Linked DNA regions of Alloalcanivorax dieselolei B5. The protein of the gene in region 1 interacts with the protein of each later gene in a pairwise test. Links are inferred from orthologs where the notes say so. Each region holds a gene or a part of one and is shown in the gene's direction. Other genes may lie near its edges. The genes, in order: rho, B5T_RS19195, nusG and hfq.

Evidence for each region.
Region 2: the proteins of rho (region 1) and B5T_RS19195 interact in binary tests that used the Escherichia coli proteins (3 or more experiments, as listed by UniProt). The link is inferred for Alloalcanivorax dieselolei B5 from one-to-one orthologs.
Region 3: the proteins of rho (region 1) and nusG interact in binary tests that used the Escherichia coli proteins (3 or more experiments, as listed by UniProt). The link is inferred for Alloalcanivorax dieselolei B5 from one-to-one orthologs.
Region 4: the proteins of rho (region 1) and hfq interact in binary tests that used the Escherichia coli proteins (3 or more experiments, as listed by UniProt). The link is inferred for Alloalcanivorax dieselolei B5 from one-to-one orthologs.

The regions. Positions count from the first base shown.
Region 1 is NC_018691.1:4,478,664-4,483,006, forward strand. Bases 1-2,783 are described here. They hold rho (transcription termination factor Rho), read left to right. Parts: upstream 1-653; coding sequence 654-1,913; downstream 1,914-2,783. Other genes in these bases: trxA (thioredoxin TrxA), read left to right, coding at 1-203; ycaC (isochorismate family cysteine hydrolase YcaC), read right to left, coding at 1,992-2,618. Also shown: B5T_RS20080 (LysR family transcriptional regulator), read left to right, coding at 2,802-3,707; B5T_RS20085 (aspartyl/asparaginyl beta-hydroxylase domain-containing protein), read right to left, coding at 3,758-4,343. UniProt on the Escherichia coli protein: Facilitates transcription termination by a mechanism that involves Rho binding to the nascent RNA, activation of Rho's RNA-dependent ATPase activity, and release of the mRNA from the DNA template.
Region 2 is NC_018691.1:4,287,156-4,292,431, forward strand. The notes cover bases 1,363-4,212. They hold B5T_RS19195 (YhbY family RNA-binding protein), read left to right. Parts: upstream 1,363-2,556; coding sequence 2,557-2,868; downstream 2,869-4,212. Other genes in these bases: ftsH (ATP-dependent zinc metalloprotease FtsH), read right to left, coding at 1,363-1,755; rlmE (23S rRNA (uridine(2552)-2'-O)-methyltransferase RlmE), read right to left, coding at 1,820-2,437; greA (transcription elongation factor GreA), read right to left, coding at 2,906-3,382; carB (carbamoyl-phosphate synthase large subunit), read right to left, coding at 3,448-4,212. In the rest of the region: more of ftsH, read right to left, coding at 1-1,362; more of carB, read right to left, coding at 4,213-5,276.
Region 3 is NC_018691.1:4,216,416-4,221,704, reverse strand. What follows is about bases 1,339-4,201. They hold nusG (transcription termination/antitermination protein NusG), read left to right. Parts: upstream 1,339-2,430; coding sequence 2,431-2,973; downstream 2,974-4,201. Other genes in these bases: rplA (50S ribosomal protein L1), read left to right, coding at 3,495-4,190; rplK (50S ribosomal protein L11), read left to right, coding at 3,063-3,491; secE (preprotein translocase subunit SecE), read left to right, coding at 2,047-2,421; tuf (elongation factor Tu), read left to right, coding at 1,339-1,870. In the rest of the region: more of tuf, read left to right, coding at 677-1,338; rplJ (50S ribosomal protein L10), read left to right, coding at 4,487-5,020; rplL (50S ribosomal protein L7/L12), read left to right, coding at 5,090-5,289. UniProt on the Escherichia coli protein: Part of the processive rRNA transcription and antitermination complex (rrnTAC). The complex forms an RNA-chaperone ring around the RNA exit tunnel of RNA polymerase (RNAP).
Region 4 is NC_018691.1:819,865-824,953, forward strand. What follows is about bases 143-2,805. They hold hfq (RNA chaperone Hfq), read left to right. Parts: upstream 143-1,155; coding sequence 1,156-1,455; downstream 1,456-2,805. Other genes in these bases: miaA (tRNA (adenosine(37)-N6)-dimethylallyltransferase MiaA), read left to right, coding at 143-954; hflX (ribosome rescue GTPase HflX), read left to right, coding at 1,612-2,805. Outside these bases: more of miaA, read left to right, coding at 1-142; more of hflX, read left to right, coding at 2,806-2,979; FtsH protease activity modulator HflK, read left to right, coding at 2,991-4,175; protease modulator HflC, read left to right, coding at 4,175-5,089. UniProt on the Escherichia coli protein: RNA chaperone that binds small regulatory RNA (sRNAs) and mRNAs to facilitate mRNA translational regulation in response to envelope stress, environmental stress and changes in metabolite concentrations.

The DNA.
Region 1 (4,343 bases):
TCCTGGAAGACCTGTCCAAGGAATACGCCGACAAGCTGACCATCGCCAAGCTGAACATCGACGAGAACCCGGATACCCCGCGCAAGTACGGCGTACGGGGCATCCCGACTCTCACCGTGTTCAAGAACGGCGACGTCGAAGCCACCAAAGTGGGGGCGCTGTCCAAGTCCCAGCTCTCCGCTTTCCTGGACAGCACCCTGTAGTACGCTGTCAGTCCCGGCCAGCCCGTAATCAATTCGTCCCCGATCAGTTTGATTATGGGCTGGACAGGCGCCGACTCACGGTGGTACATTCCAAAACCAGCGTTTTCGCACCCTCAAGCAGGGGATCTCTAATTCGTTTGTTCTTGAGTTAAGATTCACCCATGGCCTCGCGTCAGGGGCGGCATCGGTGGGTGATTTTCGGCAGGGGGACATCCCTTCATTATCCATGATTCGACAACGGGCCTGAGCACACCGGCCGGATGTCCTGATATTTCCCACCGAAACCTCACGAACCAATCAATTAGAGATTTCCACGGCTTTGCCGGCTAAGCGCTCCAGAACGACGTGCCCTCATCGTAGGGACAACGAATCCGATAATCGGACTTTCATAAAACAACACCGTCCCCAGGTGTTTTCCAATCATTCATTCTCTAGACACCCAACACACCAATGAATCTGACCGAACTGAAGCAGAAGCCTATTGGCGAACTCCTGGACATCGCCAAGGAACTGGGCCTGGAAAACCTGGCCCGTACCCGCAAACAAGACGTCATCTTCTCGATTCTGAAGAGAGCCGCCAAAAACGGCTCGGACATTTACGGCGACGGCGTCTTGGAGATTCTTCAGGATGGCTTTGGCTTTTTACGTTCCGCCGAAGGCTCCTATCTGGCGGGACCGGATGACATCTATGTGTCACCGAGCCAGATTCGTCGCTTCAATCTGCGCACCGGCGATACCATTTCCGGCAAGATCCGGCCTCCCAAGGATGGCGAACGCTATTTCGCCATGCTCAAGGTCAACGAGATCAATTTCGACAAGCCGGAAAACGCCAAGAACAAGATTCTGTTTGAAAACCTGACGCCGCTGTTTCCCACCGAGCGGCTGGTCATGGAAGTGGGCAACGGCTCCACCGAGGACATCACCGCCCGGGTGATCGATCTGGTGGCGCCGATCGGCAAAGGGCAACGCGGCCTGATCGTGGCCCCGCCGAAAGCCGGTAAAACCATGCTCCTGCAGAACATCGCCCACTCCATCGCCCGCAACAACCCCGAATCCCACATGATCGTGCTGCTGATCGACGAACGTCCCGAAGAGGTGACGGAGATGTCGCGCACGGTACGCGGTGAGGTCGTGGCCTCCACCTTCGACGAACCGCCCGCTCGCCACGTGCAAGTAGCGGAAATGGTGATCGAAAAGGCCAAGCGTCTGGTCGAGCACAAGCAGGACGTGATCATCCTGCTGGATTCCATCACTCGTCTGGCGCGCGCCTACAACACCGTGCAGCCCAGCTCCGGCAAGGTTCTGACCGGTGGTGTGGATGCCCACGCCCTGGAGAAACCGAAACGTTTCTTCGGTGCCGCCCGGAACATCGAGGAAGGGGGCAGCCTGACCATTCTCGCCACCGCGCTGGTGGAAACCGGCTCCAAGATGGACGAGGTAATCTACGAGGAGTTCAAGGGCACCGGCAACATGGAACTGCACCTGGACCGCAAGGTATCCGAAAAGCGTGTGTTCCCGGCCATCAACATCAGGAAGTCCGGCACCCGTCGCGAAGAGCGGCTGGTCAGCGAAGACGAACTGCAGAAGATGTGGATCCTACGCAAAGTGCTGCATCCGATGGATGAGATCGGCGCCATGGAGTTCCTGTTGGACCGCATGAAACAGACCAAGACCAATCTGGAATTCTTCGAGTCAATGAAGCGCAAATAATCCGCGCTGACCTCGAGAAAGACAGCGAAAGGCCCGTCCCGGATACCCGAGACGGGCCTTTCGCGTTCTCACACCGGATTATTTACCGGCGGTGAGCGTGTTGTAGCTGGTCATCAGATTCCGGTAATCCGGAATATGTTTCGAGAACAGCGCAGCCAGCCCTTCAACGTCGTTACGCCAGTCACGGTGCAGTTCGCAGGCGGTACCGAACCAGGTCATCAGTTGCGCGCCGGCGGCGGACATCCGATCCCAGGCGGCATCCCGGGTAAGCGGATCGAAGGTACCGGAGGCATCGGTAACCACGAACACCTCGAAATCCTCCTCCAGTGCCGACAGAGCCGGAAAGGCCACACACACTTCCGTCACCACACCCGCGATGATCAGTTGCTTCTTGCCGGTGGCTTTCACCGCCTTGACGAAATCCTCGTTATCCCAGGCGTTGATCTGACCCGGCCGGGCGATGTACGGCGCATCGGGGAACAGCGCTTTCAGTTCCGGGATCAGCGGACCGTTGGGGCCGTCCTCGAAGCTGGTGGTCAGGATGGTGGGCAGATTGAAGTACTTGGCCAGATCCGCCAGCGCCAGCACGTTGTTGTTGAACTTGTCCGGCTCGATGTCCCGAACCAGCGACAACAAGCCTGCCTGATGATCAACCAATAACACGGCGGCATCATCTTTGTTCAAACGGTTGTATTGCTTACCCATGATCAATCTCCTCAATTGGTTTGCCTTGCCCGTTGGGTTATCGCTGCCGACAACCTCGTCGAAGGATCAAGATATCGCGGGTGCGAACATCTTGATGATCATGTTATTAATGGAACTCTGAGTCGTGTAGATAGTAAATTTGTCACTCAGTGTTCTATTAATGGAACGATAACAGGCCTGATCTTGGAAAACCTCAACGACCTCTATTACTACGTGAAGACCGTGGAACACGGCGGTTTTGCCCCCGCCGGCCGCGCCCTGGGCCAGCCGAAATCGAAACTCAGCCGGCGCGTGGCGGCGCTGGAGGAACGCCTGGGCGTGCGTCTGTTACACCGCTCCACCCGGCATTTCTCCGTCACGGAGATCGGGCGCACCTACTACGACCACTGCAAGGCGATGCTGGTGGAAGCCGAGGCCGCCCAGGACGCCATAGACAGCGTACGCGCCAGCCCCAAAGGGGTCATCCGGCTGACCTGCCCGGTGACCCTGCTGCATGTGCATATTGGCGCCTTCCTGGCGGACTTCATGACCCGCTACCCGGAAGTCACCGTGCATCTGGAAGCCACCAATCGGCGCGTGGATGTGATCAACGAGGGCATTGATGTGGCGATTCGGGTGCGGCCTCCGCCGCTGGAAGACAGTGATCTGGTGCTGAAGGTGCTCTCGGACCGCCATCCGGCAATGGTGGCCAGCCCGGCAATGGTGGCGCGTCACGGGCTACCGGCAACGCCTGAAGCGCTGAGTGAATGGCCGAGCCTGGCACTGAGCAACCCGCAATCCAGCTATGTCTGGGTTCTGTACGGCCCCGATGAGCACCAGGCCACCGTGCCTCACCATCCCCGCTTCGTCACCACCGACATGATTGCCCTGCGCCGGGCGGCGGTGGCGGGAGTAGGCGTGGTGCAGTTGCCGTTGCTGGCCGTGCGTCGGCAGTTGGACGACGGCAGCCTGATTCATCTGCTGCCGGACTGGGCACCACGCCGGGATATCATCCACGCGGTGTTTCCATCACGACGGGGCCTGTTACCGGCGGTGCGGACCCTGATCGACGAACTGGCTCTGTTTTACCAGTCCTTCGAGGAACGCTGAACGGACAGCCTCCCCCGCTTTTGCCGCACCACCACAACTCGCGGGCGGGATCAGTGGATAAACAGCCAGTAGAACAGCGCACCGATCATCACCCACTTGAGAATGTAGTACAGGCCGCGGTTACGCTTCTTCAGATCCTTGGCTTTGGCCCGGGCCTTGTAGACCACATCGAACACTTTATTCAGCAGGCCGACGCGATCCCCCGCCATATTCTCCGTACTGGTGGCGCGCACCACCACGGTCTTGAAGACCCGGTTGATGGCCGTGGCAAAACGGTAACGCAACGGCCGTTCCACATCGCAGAACAGGATCAGCCGATCCTGATCGGTGTTGTTTTCCGCCCAATGGATGAAGGTTTCATCGAACACCACGTCTTTACCGTCGTGCCAGACGTGCTGCTCACCGTCGACGTAGATGGCGCAGCGGTCGTCGTTGGGGGTCACCAGGCCCAGGTGATAACGCAGGGAGCCCGCGAACGGATCACGGTGCCTGCCCAGCTTGGCGCCGGCGGGCAACATGGCGAACATGGCCGCGTTGACGCTGGGCACCTGATTGACCAGCGCCACCGAACGGGGACACAGCGCTTCCGCGGAAGGCTGGGAATCGTCGTACCATTTCAGATAGAAGCGCTTCCAG
Region 2 (5,276 bases), 190 kb from region 1 along the record:
GGTCTCGTACTGCATCAGCGCTTCGGCCATCAGATCCAGCTTGTCCCGGTTATTCTCCAGAATTTCCTTGGCTCTTGCGTAGCAGCGATCAACGATGGAACGCACTTCCCGATCGATTTCCTCGGTGGTCTGCTCGGACATGTGCTTGCGCTGACCCACCTGTTTACCCAGGAACACCTCGCCTTCGTCTTCCTCATAGGCCAGCGGTCCCATTTTCTCGCTCAGGCCCCACTTGGTCACCATGGCCCGGGCCAGCTTCGTGGCCCGCTCGATGTCGTTGGAGGCGCCGGTGGTCACACCGTCAAACCCAAGCGTGATCTCCTCGGCGATACGGCCACCAAACAGAGAACAAATGGACGACTCCAATCCTCTCTTGGACTGGGAATATTTGTCCTCTTCGGGCAGATACATGGTCACACCCAGGGCACGGCCACGAGGAATGATGCTCACCTTGTAGACCGGATCGTGGTCCGGCACCAGCCGGCCGACAATCGCATGGCCGGATTCGTGGTAGGCGGTGTTCAGCTTTTCTTTCTCACTCATCACCATGGAGCGGCGCTCGGCGCCCATCAGGATCTTGTCCTTGGCCTTTTCGAACTCCTCCATGGTCACCACCCGCTTGTTGGCGCGGGCGGCGAACAGCGCGGCCTCGTTGACCAGGTTGGCCAGATCGGCGCCGGAGAAGCCCGGGGTACCACGGGCGATCACACTGGCGTCCACGTCCTCGGCCACCGGCACGGGGCGCATATGCACTTTCAATACGTGTTCGCGGCCACGGATATCGGGCAGCGGCACGGTCACCTGACGGTCGAACCGGCCCGGACGCAGCAGCGCCGGGTCCAGCACATCGGGACGGTTGGTGGCGGCGATGACGATGATGCCGTCATTGGCGTCAAAACCGTCCATCTCCACCAGCAACTGGTTCAGGGTCTGCTCACGCTCATCGTGGCCACCGCCAAGACCCGCGCCACGGGAACGGCCCACGGCATCGATCTCGTCGATGAAGATAATGCAGGGCGCGTGCTTCTTGGCTTGATCGAACATGTCGCGCACCCGGGAGGCACCGACACCAACGAACATTTCCACGAAATCGGAACCGGAGATACTGAAGAACGGCACCTTGGCCTCGCCGGCGATGGCCTTGGCGAGCAGGGTCTTACCGGTCCCCGGAGACCCCACCATCAGCACACCACGGGGAATCTTGCCGCCAAGTCGCTGGAATTTGGCGGGATCGCGCAGGAATTCCACCAACTCCTGCACTTCTTCCTTGGCTTCCTCGACACCGGCCACATCCGCGAAGGTGGTTTTGATCTGATCCTCGCTCATCAGCCGCGCCTTCGACTTGCCGAAGGTCATCGGCCCGCCACCACCTTTGCCGCCGCCCTGCATCTGCCGCATGAAGAAGATGAAAATGGCCAGGATCAGCAGGATCGGCAGCACCGACAGGAACAACTGGGTCAGGAAGCCCTGACGCTCCGGCTCCTTGCCGACCACATCCACTTTATTCTGGATCAGGGTGGGAATCAGATTGGTGTCCAGCGCCGGCGGCTTGACCGTTTCGAACTTGCCGCCGTTCTTCATTTCACCGGCAATCCGGGTATCCCCGATGGTTACCCGGGCCACCTTGCCACTCTCCACGCTCTCAATGAAGGAGGAGTAGTTCAGCATCTGCTGACTGGGCTGGGGGTTGATGCTGGAGGCCACCACATAAAGGACCCCGGCAATCACCAGCCACAGTACGATGTTCTTGGTCATGTCGTTCAAGGGAGACCTCGATTCGTTCGGGCGCAAGTGCGCATACTGACTTCTAAACCTTACACTATTTCAGGTGCCACCCCAATTGATACACTTCATTGGAGCGAGGGCGGCTGGCCGCCGGCTTGCGGCTCACCACCCGCCGAAACCGGTCCTGAAGACTCCGCCGATACTCATCGAAGCCCTCTCCCTGAAACACCTTGACCAGGAAAACGCCGTCCGGTTCAAGGACGCTCTCCGCCATATCCAGAGCCAACTCGGCCAAATACATGGCCCGCGGCAGGTCCACGGCACGGTTACCACTCATATTGGGGGCCATATCGGACATTACAAGGTCCACTTTGTGCCCACCCAGGCTGTCCAGGATTTGCTGGTAGACCGCCTCCTCACGGAAATCCCCCTGAATGAAGGCGACATCGGGGATCGGATCCATGGCCAGAATATCGCTGGCCACCACCGTTCCCCGGGAACCGACCAGCCGGCCAGCCACCTGGGCCCAGCCACCGGGGGCGGCCCCCAGATCCAGCACACGCATGCCGGACCGGAACAACTTGTCTTTTTCGTGGATCTCCAGCAGCTTGAAACTGGCCCGGGAGCGGTAGCCCTCAGCCTGGGCGCGGGCCACCCAGTGATCGTCGAAATGTTCCCGCAACCAGCGCTGGCTGCTTTTTGATCTGGCCATAAAGGTTCATCCTGTTACCCGGTCCTGGTGCCCCCCGAGGGGATAGCGCTGGGGACCCCGGGATGATTGCAGGGCAGCGGCCGCGTACCTAGAATAGCGCCCCCAATTTGGAGAACATCATGCCTTTGAGCCCACAGGACAGAAAGCGCTTGCGCACCATCGGCCACCACCTGAAAGCGGTGCTGCAGACCGGCGACAAGGGCTTGACCGAATCCTTCACCGAGGAATTGAACCTGCGCCTGGAAGACCACGAGCTGGTCAAGGTGCGCGTCAACGCCCCCACCCGCGACCAGCGCACCGATCTGGTGAACGCGCTGTGCGAGGCCAGCGGTGCCGAGCTGATCCAGCGTATCGGCAACATCGCCCTGCTTTACCGGGCGGCCGCCAAGCCCAACCCCAAACTGTCCAATGTCCTGAGAGCCCGGAACTGAAGCGAGGGCTCCCGGCCCGAAGCCCCGCGCAAGCCCCTTACAGGTGCTCGACCTTGTCCACCTCGTACTCCCGGGTGCCTCCCGGGGTGTCGATTTGCACCACATCGCCTTCCGCCCGGCCGATCAGGCCACGGGCGATGGGGGAATTGACACTGATCTTGCCTTGCTTGATGTCGGCTTCGTCGTCACCCACGATCTGGTAGACCTTCTCTTCATCGGTGTCCACGTCGATGATGGTCACGGTCGCGCCGAAAATGACCTTACCGGTGTTGTCCAGCTGGGTAATATCAATGATCTGAGCGGCGGACAGCTTGCCTTCGATCTCGTTGATACGCCCTTCGCAGAAGCTCTGCTGCTCACGGGCAGCGTGATATTCCGCGTTTTCCTTCAGATCACCGTGTTCACGAGCGTCGGCGATGGCCGCGCTGATACGGGGCCGTTCCACCTTTTTCAGATGGTCCAGCTCTTTGCGCAATGCTTCGGCACCACTGACCGTCATCGGAATGCGTTGCATAGGTTCAACCTCAAATAATCATCCGTGGGTAGCGCGGGGCACCCGGCCCCGGGTACCCCGTACAATTAGATTTCGGCGTGCAAGTCCTGCAGCCGACGCACCTGCGGCTCATCGCGCAGGGCCATGGCCTGACACACCGCCTGCGCGGCGGTGATCGTGGTGGTGTAAAACACCTTGTGCTGCAGGGCGGAACGGCGAATCGCAAAGGAATCGCGGATCGCCTGCTTGCCTTCAGTGGTATTCACGATCAGCGCCACGCCGTCGTTTTTAATCATGTCGACAATATGCGGCCGTCCCTCGAGCACTTTATTGATCGGTGTCACCGGCAGTCCCGCTTCGGCGATGACCGCCGCGGTACCGCGGGTGGCGACCAGCTCGAAGCCCAGCTCACTCAGGGTGCGGGCCACGTCCACCGCCGCGGGCTTGTCCACCTCGCGCACGGAAATGAACGCCGTGCCTTCTTGCGGCAAACGTTCGCCGGCCCCCAGGGATGCCTTGCCGAAGGCTTCGGCGAAACTGCTGCCAATACCCATCACTTCGCCAGTGGATTTCATCTCCGGACCAAGAATGGGATCCACTTTCGGGAATTTGGCGAACGGGAAAACCGCTTCCTTGACGAAATAGTGGCGCGGCGTCACCTCCGAGGTAAAGTCCTGATCCTTCAGGCTGATCCCCACCATGCAACGGGCGGCCACCTTGGCCAGTGAAACGCCGATGCATTTGGACACATAGGGCACGGTCCGGGACGCCCTCGGGTTCACTTCGAGCACGTAGACGTCCTCGCCCTTCACCGCGAACTGCACGTTCATCAAGCCGACCACGCCCAGTTCGAGGGCCATGGCGGCGGTCTGCTGGCGCATCACGTCCTGTACGCTATCGTCCAGGGAATACGGCGGCAGCGAGCAGGCGGAGTCACCGGAGTGCACGCCGGCCTGCTCGATATGCTGCATGATCCCGCCGATAACCACGTCGGTACCATCGCAGATAGCGTCCACGTCGACTTCGATGGCATCGTCCAGAAAACGATCCAGCAGCACCGGAGAGTCATTGGAGACACTCACCGCGTTGTTCATGTAGCTGCGCAGTTCCGCCTCGTTGTAAACGATTTCCATGGCCCGGCCGCCCAGCACGTAGGAAGGCCGCACCACCAGCGGATAACCGATTTCTTCCGCCAGCTTCAGACCCTCTTCCAGGGAACGGGCGGTGCGGTTCGGCGGCTGCTTGAGGCCAAGCTTGTTGACCATCTGCTGGAAGCGCTCGCGATCTTCCGCTTCATCGATGGCGTCCGGGCTGGTGCCGATAATCGGCACGCCCGCCGCCTGCAGTGCCCGCGCCAGTTTCAGCGGCGTCTGCCCGCCATACTGCACGATCACGCCCTTGGGCCGCTCGACGTCGGCAATGGCCAGCACGTCTTCCAGCGTCACCGGCTCGAAGTAGAGACGGTCGGAGGTGTCGTAATCGGTGGACACGGTCTCCGGGTTACAGTTGACCATGATGGTCTCGTAACCGTCGTCCTTCATGGCGAAGGCCGCATGCACGCAGCAGTAGTCGAACTCGATGCCCTGACCGATCCGGTTCGGACCGCCGCCGATCACCATGATCTTGTCACGGTCGGAGGGGTTCGATTCGCACTCCTCGTCATAGCTGGAGTACATATAAGCGGTACTGGTGGGGAACTCGGCGGCGCAGGTATCCACCCGTTTGAACACCGGCCGCACGCCCAGGTCATGGCGCTTGCTGCGCACATCCGCCTCCCGCACGCCCAGCAGTTGGGCCAGGCGGGCATCGGAGAACCCCTTACGCTTGAGACGGTACAGCGTGTCACGGCTCAGATCAGTGAACGTGAAATCCACCAACCGGCTTTCCTCGGCGATCAGGTCGGCCACCTGCACCA
Region 3 (5,289 bases), 260 kb from region 1 along the record:
TTTCTATAGAATGCGCAGCCTTTGAAGCAAAGCTCGCTTCATGCTGGCGTAGCTCAGTTGGTAGAGCAGCTGATTTGTAATCAGCCGGTCGGGGGTTCGACTCCTCTCGCCAGCTCCACCTTTTCTGCCGCGCCAGGAGCTTGAAAGCCCCTGAAAACATGTTGACAAGGGGCTGAGCCGTAAAGAGAATGTAGGCCCTTTTCTGGAGGGGTTCCCGAGTGGCCAAAGGGATCAGACTGTAAATCTGACGCGAAAGCTTCGGAGGTTCGAATCCTCCCCCCTCCACCAGATATATCGCCAGCAAGCTGGCGGGCAGACAGAAGGTTTGCGGGCATAGTTCAGTGGTAGAACCTCAGCCTTCCAAGCTGATGATGCGGGTTCGATTCCCGCTGCCCGCTCCAGGCTGCGGAAGTTCGCAGGCCAACAAAGAGGTCTGCGAAATAAAGGTTACGCTCATGTAGCTCAGTAGGTAGAGCACACCCTTGGTAAGGGTGAGGTCACCGGTTCAAATCCGGTCATGAGCTCCAGAATCCGGGCCCGGGTACCACCTGGGTCCGGCTTTATGTGTCTTGGTGGTGCCAAGATGGTCCGCGGAAGGCGCGGTCCGACAGGGTTTTATCTGGGCAGAGGCGCCGTTCAGACGGAAATGCACAGCCAAGTTGAGAGGTAGAGAGTCGTGGCAAAGGAAAAGTTTGAACGTAATAAACCGCACGTAAACGTGGGCACGATTGGTCACGTTGACCATGGTAAGACGACGCTGACGGCCGCTTTGACGCGGGTGTGCTTCGAGGTGTGGGGTTCTGGTTCGGCGAGCGCCTTCGATCAGATCGATAACGCCCCGGAAGAGCGTGAGCGTGGTATTACGATCGCGACCTCCCACGTGGAGTACGACTCTCCGACCCGTCACTACGCGCACGTTGACTGCCCGGGTCACGCCGACTACGTGAAGAACATGATCACCGGCGCGGCGCAGATGGACGGCGCGATTCTGGTGGTGTCCGCGGCTGACGGCCCGATGCCGCAAACGCGGGAGCACATTCTGCTGTCTCGCCAGGTGGGCGTGCCGTACATCGTTGTGTTCCTGAACAAAGCGGACATGGTGGACGATGAAGAGCTGCTGGAACTGGTTGAAATGGAAGTGCGTGAGCTGCTGAGCGACTACGACTTCCCGGGCGACGACACCCCGATCATCAAGGGTTCCGCTCTGAAAGCGCTGGAAGGTGACACCAGCGAGATCGGCATGCCGGCGGTACAGAAGCTGGTGGAAACGCTGGACGAGTACATTCCGGAGCCGGAGCGTGCGGTGGATCTGCCGTTCCTGATGCCGATCGAGGATGTGTTCTCCATCTCCGGCCGCGGTACCGTGGTAACCGGTCGTGTGGAGCGTGGCATCATCAAGGTGGGTGAAGAGATCGAGATTGTGGGTATCAAAGATACCACCAAGACCACCTGTACCGGTGTTGAGATGTTCCGCAAGCTGCTGGACGAAGGCCGCGCGGGTGAGAACGTTGGCGTGCTGCTGCGTGGCACCAAGCGTGACGAAGTGGAGCGTGGTCAGGTTCTGGCGAAGCCGGGATCGATCACCCCGCACACCAAGTTCGTTGCCGAGGTGTACGTGTTGGGCAAGGACGAAGGTGGTCGTCACACTCCGTTCTTCAACGGCTACCGTCCGCAGTTCTACTTCCGTACCACCGACGTGACCGGTGCCTGTACGCTGCCGGAAGGCACCGAGATGGTGATGCCGGGCGATAACGTGCAGATGGACGTTGAGCTGATCGCACCGATCGCCATGGAAGACGGTCTGCGCTTCGCGATCCGCGAAGGTGGCCGTACCGTTGGCGCCGGCGTGGTGGCCAAGATCGTAGAGTAAGACAATTCGAGGCCGGGGCTTCGGCTCCGGCCTGTTTTGTTTCTGAATACTGAGTTACAGGCCAGTAGTTCAATTGGTAGAGCACCGGTCTCCAAAACCGGCTGTTGGGGGTTCGAGTCCCTCCTGGCCTGCCAATTTTCCCAGAGCTGCCGTCAGGCGGCGGGGTGCATCGGCAGATGAACGAGAAAGTTGAAGGACAATCTGGGTCCTCCACTCTAGAGGTCATCAAGTGGCTTGTCGTTGCCGCTCTGGTGGCCGCTGCTGTTTTTGGCAACAGCTATTTCTCCGACGTGTCTCCCCTGTATCGGGCCCTTGGCGTGGTGGCGGTTGCCCTGGTTGCGGCCTTCGTGGCTTTGCAGACCGAGCAGGGCAGGTCCTTCAATCAACTGCGTAAGGACTCCATGGTGGAGCTGCGCAAGGTGGTGTGGCCCACCCGTCAGGAAACGCTGCAGACCACGCTGATCGTTCTGGTCTTCGTGGTGATCGTGGCGCTGCTGTTGTTCGTGCTCGACTGGGCGCTCAGCGGCCTGATCTCGACGCTCATCGGCTAAGGGGTACACATGGCTAAGCGCTGGTACGTGGTACACGCCTATTCCGGCTTTGAAAAGCACGTCAAACGGGCTCTGGAAGAACGCATCAAATTGCGCTCCATGGAAGAGTTGTTTGGCGAAATTCTCGTGCCCACCGAAGAGGTGGTCGAGATTCGTGGCGGTCAGAAACGTAAGTCCGAGCGGAAATTTTTCCCAGGCTATGTGCTGGTGCAAATGGAGATGTGCGACGACTCCTGGCATTTGGTAAAGGAAACGCCGAAGGTCATGGGCTTCATTGGAGAAGATCCGAAGAATCCCGGGCGTGTTTCTCCGATTACCCAGAAAGAGGCGGATGCCATCCTGCGTCGCATGGATGACGCTGTTGAAAAGCCGAAGCCCAAGACGCTGTTCGAGCCCGGCGAAGTGGTGCGGGTTGTCGATGGGCCCTTTGCCGATTTCAATGGCGTGGTCGAGGAAGTCAACTACGAGAAGAGCCGGCTGCACGTGGCCGTGCTTATTTTCGGTCGCTCTACTCCGGTGGAGCTGGAATTCGGTCAGGTTGAAAAGACCTGACGCCCGTCCCGGCGATCTGCGCCGGGTTGTCGACAACCTGAGGGGAGCCTGTTTCATTCGGGCGTTCGCACCCAAGGAGTCTCAATAGCATGGCTAAGAAAGTACAAGCCTACATCAAGCTGCAGGTGGCAGCGGGTCAGGCTAACCCTTCACCGCCTGTTGGTCCCGCGCTGGGTCAGCATGGCGTGAACATCATGGAGTTCTGTAAGGCGTTCAACGCCCAGACTCAACAGCTGGATGCCGGTGCGCCGGTGCCGGTGGTGATTACGGTTTATAACGACCGTTCCTTCACCTTCACCATGAAGACACCGCCGGCCGCCTACCTGCTGAAGAAAGCAGCGGGTATCAAGAGCGGTTCCGGTGAGCCCAACACCAAAAAGGTGGGCAAGGTGAATCGTGCGCAACTGGAAGAGATCGCCAAGGCGAAAGAACCGGATCTGACGGCTGCCGATCTGGACGCCGCCGTGCGCACCATCGCGGGCTCCGCCCGTTCCATGGGCCTGGACGTAGAGGACTAAACAATGACCAAACTGTCCAAACGCGCCCGCGCCATCCGCGAAAAAATTGAGCCGGGCAAGGCGTACCCGGTGGAAGAGGCGGTAGCTCTGTTGACCGAGCTGTCAGCGGTGAAATTCAAAGAGTCCATTGATGTGGCGGTGAACCTGGGCGTCGACCCGCGTAAATCCGACCAGAACGTCCGTGGTGCTTCCGTTCTGCCTCACGGTACCGGGAAAACCGTTCGTGTGGCGGTGTTTGCTCAAGGCGCCAAAGCCGAAGAAGCGAAAGAAGCCGGCGCCGACGTGGTGGGCTTTGACGACCTGGCCGAGCAGGTTCAGGGCGGCGAAATCAACTTTGATGTGGTGATTGCTTCTCCCGACGCCATGCGCGTGGTCGGCAAGCTGGGTACCATCCTTGGTCCTCGCGGCCTGATGCCGAACCCGAAAGTGGGTACCGTGACCCCGGATGTGGCTCAGGCGGTGAAAAACGCCAAGGGCGGCCAGGTGCGTTACCGTACCGACAAGGGTGGCATCATCCATTGCACCGTTGGTCAGATCGGTTTCGATGCCAATGCCATCAAGGAAAACGTGGAAGCACTGATCGCCGACCTGAAGAAGGCGAAACCGGCTTCCGCCAAGGGCGCGTACTTCAAGAAAGTAACGCTGTCCAGCACCATGGGCCCGGGCCTGGCGATCGATACCGCCTCTCTGGCTATGTAAGGTATATGGGTCGCGCCGATTGATTGGCGCGGCCCACGTTCTTTGATCCCGGCGGCATGCCGTCGGGGCGTCAAAGACCGCAGGTCCGTCCTGCGAGACGCAGTCTGGCTTTATGAGCTCAGGTCTCGGGGAGGGTTAAGGGGTGACCGCCTGCGTAGGCGCGGTAGTTGCAAATCCTGTGTCAAAGCAGGGGCTGGCTTCCGCGATAACGACCGGGTAACCGGTCATGGCAACCGCCGGATCCTCGGTTACGCAGTCTGGGAATCCGGTTTGTTTGTGAATCCAGGAGGTAAATTGTGCCTTTGAATCTGGAGGACAAACGGGCGATTGTGGCTTCGGTGAACGCTGTTGCTTCCGAAGCGCTGTCTGCTGTGGTTGCCGACTATCGTGGTCTTTCCGTGGCTCAGATGACCGAGCTGCGCAAGAAGGCCCGCGAAACCGGCGTGTATCTGAAAGTAGTTCGGAACACGCTGGCCAAGCGTGCTGTTGAAGGTACCGAATATGAGTGCCTCAACGATTCGCTGGTCGGCCCCACTGTCCTGGCGTTTTCCCAAGAAGATCCGGGCGCTGCCGCTCGGCTCATCAAGGATTTCGCCAAGGATCATGACAAGCTCGAAGTGAAAGCGCTGGCTGTCGGCGGTGTGGCGTATGGTGCTCAGGATATCGATGTCCTGGCCAAGCTGCCTACCCGCGACGAGGCCCTTGCTCAGCTTTTGTCCGTCATGCAGGCCCCGGTGGCCAAGTTTGTCCGTACCCTCAACGAGGTGCCTGGCAAGTTTGTTCGCACGATGGCCGCTGTGAAGGACAAGAAACAGCAGGAAGCTGCCTGACATTAAGTCTGGCGGCGTAACTACCCGATCCAATCGTGATCGCCCGTACGGTGATTTAGGAGATTGAAAATGGCCGTTTCCAAAGAAGATATCCTCAGCGCAGTTGCTGAAATGAGCGTTATGGACCTCGTCGAACTGATCGAGGCCATGGAAGAGAAGTTTGGCGTAACCGCAGCTGCCGCAGTGGCAGCCGCACCGGCAGCTGCCGGTGGCGACGCTGGTGCCGCCGCGGAAGAGCAGACCGAATTCGACGTGGTTCTGACCGGTTT
Region 4 (5,089 bases), 3.7 Mb from region 1 along the record:
GGTAAAACCGCCCTCGCCATGGATGCCGTAAGCCGGCTTCCGATGGAAATCATCAATGTGGACTCCGCTTTGGTGTATCGGGGGTTGGAAATCGGTGCCGCATGCCCCACTAAGGAAGAGTTGGCGAAGGCGCCCCATCGGTTATTGGGGTTCCGGGATCCGTCGGAGCCCTATTCGGCGGCGGATTTCCGTGCTGACGCGCTGGCCGAGATCGAGGATATCCAGCGGCGTGGCAAAGTGCCGCTGCTGGTCGGCGGCACCATGCTGTATTTCAAGGCCCTGGCGGATGGGCTGGCGCCGATGCCACCGGCGGACCCGGCGGTGCGGGCGGAGATCGCCGCCCTGGCCGAGCGGGAAGGTTGGCCCGCGGTGCACGCGGAGCTGGCCCGGGTCGACCCGGTCAGTGCCGGGCGCCTCAAACCCGGTGATCGGCAGCGGTTGCAGCGGGCGTTGGAGGTGTACCGGCTCACCGGCGAGCCGCTGTCGGCATTCCATGCCCGGCACGAGACCCGCGCGGAAGCGCTGGAACAGGGCTTTTATCGTTTCAGTGGTCTGTCCTCGCCGGTGCTGAGTCTGGCGGTGGCGCCGCCGCGCCAGGAATTGCATCGGCGTATCGAGCAGCGCTTCCACGCCATGTTGCGGGAGGGGTTGTTGGAAGAGGTGGAAAGACTGTTTCATCGCGGCGATTTGCACGAGAATCTGCCGGCGATCAAAGCCGTGGGCTACCGACAGGTATGGGCCTATTTGGACGGCCAATGGGATTACCCGACCATGGTCGAAAAAGGTATCATTGCGACACGCCAACTGGCAAAACGGCAGCTCACCTGGTTGCGAAAATGGCCCGGATTGCAGTGGTACGACAGTACCGGGGAGAACCAGCGCAAGGCGTGCACAGCGCGGCTTGCGCAGGTTTGTAAATCCGTGTTTAGTAGCGGTGAGAATGATCTGGGGTGAAACTTTTTCAAGGTTATGTTGCCGGATGAATCAATGAACGGATTCAGGGCCCGGAGTCAGGGATGGCCGGTCTCGGATGGCCGGTTTTGGACGACCGGGGTATAACATTGAATTGGACACCCGCGGGACGCGGATTCAATGCGCTGATTGCCCGAACCGTTGGGCGCTACTTTTTATATTTGGATGCTGAGGAGAACTGCCATGTCAAAAGGGCATTCGCTACAAGACCCTTTTCTCAATGCGCTGAGAAAGGAACGTATTCCGGTTTCTATCTTTCTGGTTAACGGAATCAAACTGCAGGGGCAAATCGAGTCTTTCGACCAGTACGTGGTACTGCTGAAGAACGCGGTAAGCCAAATGGTGTATAAGCATGCCATTTCCACCGTGGTACCGGCCCGCAATCCGCGTGCGTCCGGCGGTGGCAATCCGGCCATGCAAGGCACCACCGGTGCCGCCGCCGGCGGCCAGGCTGGGGCGGGTGACGAATACGGTAATCAATAGTCGCGTCGCCTGTTCCGGCTTATGCAAAGCCACGCCCTTGCGGCGTGGCTTTGTTTTGTTGACCATCCTGCACGGCGCTGCTGACGTGATGCAGGAAATCACATTCGGTCCGTCGTATTTGTGGCGTTCCCGCGGACTGTGGGTACACTGAGGTCCATGGATTTATTCGAACGTACTGAACAGGTACGCACCGGGGCTGGCGAACGGGCCATTCTGGTGCACATGGACCTGCCCGACGCCTTCGGGCGGGAGGATCTGGAGGAATTCCACCACTTGGTGGTGTCCAGTGGCGTGGTGCCCGTGGCGGAATTGCTGGGCAAGCGCGACCGTCCTGATCCGGCACTGTTCATCGGCAGTGGCAAGAGCGAGGAACTGGCCGAGTTGGTACGCCAGGAAGAGGCCGATGTGGTGCTGTTCAACCACGCGCTCAGCCCGGCCCAGGAGCGCAATCTGGAGCGGGCGGCGAAATGCCGGGTACTTGACCGTACCGGCTTGATCCTGGACATCTTCGCCCAGCGTGCCCGTACCCACGAAGGGCGTTTGCAGGTGGAACTGGCTCAATTGCGGCACCTGGCTTCAAGGCTGGTGCGCGGCTGGACTCACCTGGAGCGGCAGAAAGGCGGTATCGGCCTGCGTGGTCCCGGGGAAACGCAGCTGGAAACGGACCGTCGCCTGATCCGGGATCGTATCCGTGCCATCGAGGCCCGGCTGGAAAAGGTACGCAAGCAGCGAGAGCAGGGACGCCGGGCCCGTGACCGTTCGGAGACGCCGTTGATCTCCCTGGTGGGCTACACCAACGCCGGCAAGTCCACCCTGTTCAATGCGCTGACCACCGGCGAGGTTTATGTTGCGGACCAGTTGTTCGCCACCCTGGACCCGACTCTGCGCAAGGTGCGGGTGCCAGGAGTGGGGCCGGCGATTCTGGCGGATACCGTGGGTTTCATCCGCCATTTGCCTCACCGTCTGGTGGAGGCCTTCCGGGCCACCCTGGAGGAAACCGTCAATGCTTCGTTACTGCTCCATATCACGGATTGCAGTGCCGAAGAGCGCGACGATAACGTGGCGTCGGTGAATGAAGTGCTGGAAGAGATCGGCGCCGATCAGGTGCCGGTGTTGCATGTTTACAACAAGGTGGATCGTTTCGGTGATACGCCCCGGCTGGACCGGGACGAACAGGGGCGGCCGTGGAGAGTGTGGCTGTCAGCCCGGGAGCAGCAAGGGTTTGATCTGTTGTACCAGGCGATTGCCGAACGGCTGGCCGAACACTGGGTGGACCGGTGGCTGCGTTTGCCGCCGGAGGCCGGGCGCTTGAGAGCGCGTTTACATGAGGCGGGCGAGGTGCTGGCGGAGGAAGCCGGCACCGACGGCGCCATGTTGCTGAGGGTGCATCTGAACCGGGTGCACTTTGAACGCCTGCTGCGAGAAGCGGGTCTCAGCGAAAAGGATGTATTGGTGCCGGCGCCTCAGGTTGCAGAGGGCTCGGCCCATTCCTACAATCCAGAACGCTCGCACAAAGCGGGATAACGGAGAAATCAATGGCCTGGAATGAACCTGGCGGCAATAAACCCAGGGATCCCTGGGGTGGGGGCGGTGGCGGAGATCAACGTCCACCCGATCTTGATGAAGCGCTGAAGAACCTGAAGGATCGCATCAACGATCTGTTCGGGGGTAAAGGTGGCGGCGGCGGTGGCGGCAAGCGAGGCGCCGGCGTACCGAAAGGACTGCTGATCATCGTCGCTCTGGTGCTGGTGGTCGGCTATGTGATGATGGGCTTTTACCAGGTGGACCAGCGGGAGCAGGGCGTGGTGCTGCGCTTCGGCAAGTTCAACCGCATGGTGGAGCCGGGCCTGAACTGGCGAGCGCCGGTGATCGAACAGGCGATGAAAGTGGATGTGGGCCAGAACCGCAGCTACGAGCTGAGCGAAGAAATGCTCACCCGCGATACCAATATCGTCTCCGTGACACTGGGAGTGCAGTACAAGGTGCTGGATCCCCAGGCGTTTCTGCTGCGGGTGGCCGCTCCGGAAGCCATTCTTGAACACGCCACCAGCTCCGCGCTGCGCCATGTGGTGGGCAGTTCCACCATGGATGACGTACTGCGTGACCAGCGTGAGGATATTCGCCTGGAGGTGCGCAAGCGGCTGCAGGAATACCTGGACCGCTATAACACCGGCCTGGTGATCAACCAGGTGGTGCTGGACCGTACCGCGGCACCGGATGCCGTGCGTGACGCCTTTGACGACGTGGCCAAGGCCCGTGAGGATGAGGACCGCTTCAAGAAGGAAGCGGAGGCGTACTACAACGCGATCATTCCACAGGCGCGTGGTAAGGCCGCGCGGATCACCGAGGAAGCCAAGGCCTACAAAGCCAAGGTGGTGGCGGAAGCCCAGGGTAACGCCGCGCGCTTCGAGGATCTGGTCACTGAATATGAGAAGGCGCCGTCCATCACCCGGCACCGTTTATACCTGGACACCATCACGGAAGTCCTGGGTGCATCCAGCAAGGTTCTGGTTGATGTGAAAAATGGCAATAACCTGATGTATCTGCCTCTGGATCAGCTGATGAAGCCAAGGGAAACCGCGAAAGGGGTCGAGAGTGGCTCCGGCGGGTCTTCCAGCAGCACATCGCGCACCACCAATGCGGGCGCCGATGACGGCGGAAGCAGCGGGGGCCAGACGCCACGCAGCCTGTATAACACCAACCGCACGGAGATTCGCTGATGGGTACACGAGGTTGGCTGATGCTGGTGGCGGCGGGCGTACTATTGCTGCTGGCATTCGATTCATTCTATATCGTCAATGAAACCGAGAAGGCGGTGCTCAAGCGCTTCAGCCGGATCGAAAGTACTGACATCAAACCCGGGCTGTATCCGAAGGTACCGCTGATCGACGAAGTGGTTCGCGTGGATGGCCGTCTGCTGACCCATGACGTGCCCACTCAGGCGTTTCTCACCGGCGAGAAGAAGCTGCTCAACGTGGATGCCTTCGTGACCTGGCGTATTGCCGATGTCCAGCGCTATATCGTCAGTGTCGGCGCGGGCTCCAACAACAGCATGGTGATGGAGCGCCGCGCCCGGGAACTGCTCGATCCGCGTGTCAACGAGGCGCTGCGGAACCAGTTCGCCGCCCGCACGGTGCAGGAAGTGGTGGCGGGTCGAGGTGGTGAGCTGCCTGATGAGGCGCTGGATCCGTCCGCGGTGAGCACCGGTGAGGCCCTCGACAAAAGCGAGGAGCAGCTGGCGTCCGAAGAAGACGAGGAATTCCGCAAGAAAGTGCAGGAGAAAGGGGCCACCCAGGCGTTGCTGGAAGACAAGAACGACCAGCGTGAGAAGCTGATGAACTCGGTGGCCGAGGAAGTGAACGCCGCCACTCTCCAGGACTTGGGGATCGAAGTGGTGGATGTTCGCGTGAAGCAGGTGGATTGGCCCGATGAAGTGCGTGGCCGGGTGTTCGACCGGATGCGTGCCGAGCGGGCCCGGGATGCCTCCGAGCATCGCTCCGAGGGGCGCGAGGAAGCGGAGCGGATCCGTGCCGCGGCCGATCGCGAGGAAACCGAAACCGTGGCGCGGGCCTACGAAGAGGCACAGAAAGTCCGGGGTGAAGGGGATGCCCTGGCCACCGGAATTTACGCCCGG